DNA from 2 places in the Corynebacterium callunae DSM 20147 genome. Region 2 is predicted to be linked to the other one. Evidence: predicted binding sites of a transcription regulator. Region 2 holds the regulator's gene; the other holds the start of a gene.

Region 1 (2,472 bases), 640 kb from region 2:
GCTATTCATTCCTTGTCCAAGACCTCCAACATGGCGTCCTACCGTGCTGGTTACTTGGTGGGAGATACCGCGCTTATTTCCGAGCTCACCGAGGTCCGTAAAAACCTTGGCCTGATGGTTCCTTATCAGATTCAGCAGGCCATGATCGCGGCTCTCAATGATGATGACCAAGAAGCCGGACAGAAGCTCATTTATGCAAAGCGTCGCGCTAAGTTGATGCGAGCACTGTTGGAAGCTGGCTTTAGGGTTGATGACTCTGAGGCAGGCCTTTATCTCTGGGCGACTCGTGACGAGCCCTGCCGCGATACCGTGGATTGGTTTGCGCAGCGTGGCATTTTGGTAGCTCCTGGTGATTTTTATGGTCCCCGAGGTGAACAGCATGTGCGTGTAGCAATGACCGAAACTGACGAGCGTATCGACGCCTTCGTTTCTCGCTTGGGATAACTAGGACTAAAGTAAAAACCTAAAGTTTAAAAATACCCATGAAAGAGGCGTGTTGAGTTCCGAACAAAAAACTTGGAGCTTCCGTTTTGTGAGAGCTACCAGACAGTTCATCAAGTTCGGAATAGTAGGCGGCTCCGGCACCCTAGTAAACCTAGTTGTCGCAGCACTGTCTAAAAAGATCGCCGGCTGGACCGCTGGGATTCATGAAAGTGATGCTTTTATGAATCTCCTCGGTACCGATTTCCATATCCGTTGGTATCACGTATTTATGACCATTGCTTTCTTTGTTGCAAATACGTGGAATTACCAGCTCAATCGCATGTGGACCTTTAAATCCGCAAAGATTGTTTCTTGGTGGAAGGGCTTCTTCCCATTCTTGGCTACCGGTTTGGTGGCCTTTGCAGTTAGCCAGATTGTGGCAACGCTTTTGATGAACGAGAATTCACCAATTGCATTGTCCTCTGAAATTTTTGATGGTTCTTCAGGACTGCGCACCAAGTTCTACTGGGCCTTGGTTATCTCGATTTTTGTTTCTATGCCAGTGAATTTCTTGGTGAACAAATATTGGACCTTCCGCAAACCGAAGTCCAAGATAATTATCGCTGCAGAGCCTTCCTAAGGGTTTTCTCAGGCCACGTCGTATTTTCCGACGTGGCTTTTTTAGAACCTAAGAATCGAATAAATGTTTGAAATAACCCTTGAAAGATGTCCACTAAGCAAGGCAAACTAGGTCTTAAGTACATCAGGTTTTCAGGGGGAAACATGATCACAAAAGTCTATTTTAGCCACCTCAACCCAAGCGATCCTTGGGTTCATCTCAACATTGAACTCATTAAAACTGCTCACCAAATGTGGGTCTCGCTCTTAGTTAAATCAGAGGAATTCGATGCGGATTCACTTATCACCGAGCTCATGCGTATCACTGGTTATTCCAGGCGCGAAGTAAATAATGGAATAAATGCTATGGCAGCCATGCAGAACTTACCTCTACTCCGTGAGATTCAAGAGCGCTATTACTTTCTTAATATTTACTACTTATCAGCGATAATGCTCGCCGTTGCCAAGGGATCTAAAGAAATTTGGCCCGAGCTGGATCGCCGCATCGTTGATGCGCTAACACCGGCTGTGGCAGATGAAGCCATGATGCAGTCTGCTACCTTGGCTCGACATATTAAGCGATGGATTTATGAGCTGGATCCCACGCCACCTAAGCCACCTGATGCGAAACGGGATTATGTGCGCGCTCAGATGAAGGACGATGTCACCTACGCCCAAATTCGACTCAGTGGGGCCAACAGACAGCGCTTTAATGATCTCCTGCGGCATTGGTCAGAAAAGGGGACAGACCTTGTAAACGGCTTGGTAGACATCCTCAAGGAAAATAGTCAGGTCAAAATAAATAAGTACCTCTACACGCCACATGAGGAGAGTGAAGTCGGATGGATGCCAGATGCTGGCTTCTGCAATATCGGTGACTACCTCGATTGTGAGATGTCAATCCCGAAAGACCTCGACAAATTTAAGGGGAGGGTAGAAGAAGGATATCGCCCCAGTGAGGGACTGATTGCGCTGGTACGAGCCCGAGATGGTCACTGCAGATTTCCCGGCTGCTGTGTGCCAGCTAGTAAATGCCAGGTGGATCATATTGTGCCGTGGAAGGAAGGGGGCAAAACCGTGGACTGGAATCTCCAGCTGGTTTGCCAACGCCATCACAATATGAAAACCGATGCCCGCTTTAGTGCGGAAATCAATGGACTAGCGGAGGTGAAGTGGATTGGACCATTGGACGTGCCAATGGTAACCAAACCCACCGGTCCGCTAGCGCCGATAATGCCACGGGGGAGGTGGGGCCAGATCTTGAGGGATCGGATGCAAGCTCGATTTGAAAGAATCAGAGATCAGCATCGCGATACTTAGAACCAGCCCACCTTGGGGGATTAGTTGGCGTGGAGATCGGCGTTAAGCTCGATAACCTTGGTATTAGGAACTACCACAACCTGGCCGCTCACAGAGTCGCGTCGGAAGATG
Region 2 (2,472 bases):
AATCCCCGGATCAAACTAATCTCGGAGAGATACACCCACCATTTGAGTCTCAGGAAAGGTAGGAGTGATCTCTTCCTCGCCAGACTGCGACCACAACAAGCAAACAAAGACAACCATTCCAAATACCGCGCCACCAGCCCATTGCTTTAGTAGTTCTTTAATCGAACGTCCGTCGGGATAGTTCTTCAAATCTTGAGCACTTTCCGAGCTGGAATTTATTTCTATCCGTGGCCGATAAATCGGTGGATGATGTCGCTTTATTTGATCACTTTCCAGGCTCTGAGGTTTACCCTTATTCGAACTGTCAAGCGTTCGAACATTAACTGATCGAGCAACCTCAACACCTGGAACCTCAGCCATCCAAACAGCTGCTGAAGGTACCACCATTCCACGCACCTTTACTGGATCATTATGCATGTCAACCACGGGATTACTCATTTCAAATCACCTTTCACTTTAAACTGCCCACATCATAAGACTTACCTACGACATCTTCGAACAAAGTTACCGTTCACATGTTCGAGCAAGTTTCTATGTTCGATTTATATCACCCAGTTCGAACATTGTCCATACTTCTTCAAAAAATCTCGAACACTCGTACCATTCCCGCTGGAAAACATGTATGGTTAGGAATTGAGATTGTTTACAAAAGTTCGAATAGCTATTGAGCTGCAAGCAGATTTTTAGATCCGCAGGTACCAGCAGTGATCTAAAAGGGCTTTGACGGCTTTTAAGACCTAGAAATTTAGAGACTTTGATGAGAGGAACACCCCATGGCCGCTGAAAAGAAAAGTGGAATTAGAGGAAGTCGTGGCAGCCGCACTGCCAAAACCCTTCCTAATGGCAGGCCCGATCCAGCCAGCTTGTCCGATAGGCAACGTCGCATTCTAGAAGTCATTCGAGACGCGGTTGTTCTGCGCGGCTACCCGCCAAGCATCCGAGAGATCGGAGATGCTGCTGGACTACAGTCCACTTCCTCCGTGGCTTATCAGCTCAAAGAACTTGAGAAGAAGGGTTTCCTCCGTAGAGATCCCAATAAGCCTCGCGCAGTGGATGTTCGCCATTTGCCGGAAACTGAGTCTCGCACCCCTAAAGCGGATTCGAAGGCGAAGGCAGCGGCTGAGACTCCAGCGGGCTCCCCTACCGAATTTGCCGCCCAAGCATCATTTATCCCAGTTGTTGGAAAGATTGCAGCGGGTAGCCCAATCCTGGCTGAGCAAAATATTGAAGAGTACTACCCACTTCCCGCAGACATTGTCGGCGATGGTGAGCTCTTTATGCTCCAGGTTGTTGGAGAATCCATGCGTGATGCTGGCATTCTTGATGGAGACTGGGTTGTCGTGCGCTCTCAGCCTGTTGCGGAACAAGGGGAATTTGTCGCAGCAATGCTCGACGGCGAGGCAACTGTGAAAGAGTTCCATAAGGATTCCACGGGAATCTGGCTTCTTCCACATAATGATTCCTTTGCCCCAATCCCCGGAGAAGATGCTGAGATTATGGGCAAGGTCGTCTCAGTCATGCGAAAGCTTTAGCCCGCAGTCTATAAATTTTTAGGTCATTTTTAAGCCCCGACTTTTGGAGTGTTTCACGCAAACACTCTGAGTCGGGGCTTTTTTCTACCTCTTTTGGGGGTAAAGTCCGATTTTCCCTAATGGGATCACTAATAGTGGTTTTACCTGTGGGTTTTCCACTCCAATTTGTGAGATTTACTAAAATTGCTGCCCACTTTTGTGAATTTCAAGATTTTTGATCGCCACACACAAAAGAAAAAAGCCTATTCGGACGTTATTCAATGAAATACTAGGAGTATAGGTCGGACATACTCAATAGATTGTCTTTTTGCTTTAAGGGAGTGACATGTACGCAGAGGAGCGTCGCCGCCAGATTGCCTCATTAACGGCGGTAGAGGGACGGGTAAATGTCACAGAGTTAGCAGGACGTTTTAACGTCACTGCAGAAACCATTCGACGAGATCTCGCAGTTCTAGATAGAGAAGGCATCGTGCACCGCGTGCACGGTGGCGCAGTAGCAACACAGTCTTTCCAAACCACCGAGCTAAGCTTGGACACTCGTTTCCGTTCAGCTTCATCTGCCAAATACTCCATTGCCAAGGCAGCCATGCAATTCTTGCCAACTTCTCACGGTGGGTTATTCCTAGATGCTGGCACCACCGTAACTGCGCTGGCAGATCTTATCGCAGACCACCCAAATTCCAAACAATGGTCTATCGTGACAAACTGCCTACCAATTGCGCTTAATTTGGCGAATGCTGGCCTCGATGATGTACAGCTCCTCGGTGGCAGTGTGCGTGCCATTACCCAGGCAGTGGTCGGCGATATCGCACTCCGCACCTTGGCACTAATGCGCGCTGATGTGGTGTTTATTGGTACAAATGCTTTAACCCTTGATCATGGGCTTTCCACCGCTGATTCACAAGAAGCGGCAATGAAGTCCGCGATGATCACTAATGCT

The links. Region 2 encodes LexA, which represses DNA repair genes until DNA is damaged. Its sites were predicted from a motif close to CGAACANNTGTTCG; they were not measured.
Region 1: H924_RS05240 (HNH endonuclease signature motif containing protein) is a predicted target of LexA. The motif match lies at 1,120-1,133, and genes of this name have one in related genera.

What each region holds. Positions count from the first base shown of each region.
Region 1 is NC_020506.1:1,091,220-1,093,691, forward strand. It holds gene dapC (succinyldiaminopimelate transaminase) at 1-444, shown strand, start outside; gene H924_RS05235 (GtrA family protein) at 494-1,063, shown strand; gene H924_RS05240 (HNH endonuclease signature motif containing protein) at 1,207-2,361, shown strand; gene dapD (2,3,4,5-tetrahydropyridine-2,6-dicarboxylate N-succinyltransferase) at 2,382-2,472, opposite strand, start outside.
Region 2 is NC_020506.1:1,732,799-1,735,270, forward strand. It holds gene H924_RS08195 (hypothetical protein) at 16-438, opposite strand; gene lexA (transcriptional repressor LexA) at 774-1,532, shown strand; gene H924_RS08205 (DeoR/GlpR family DNA-binding transcription regulator) at 1,858-2,472, shown strand, end outside.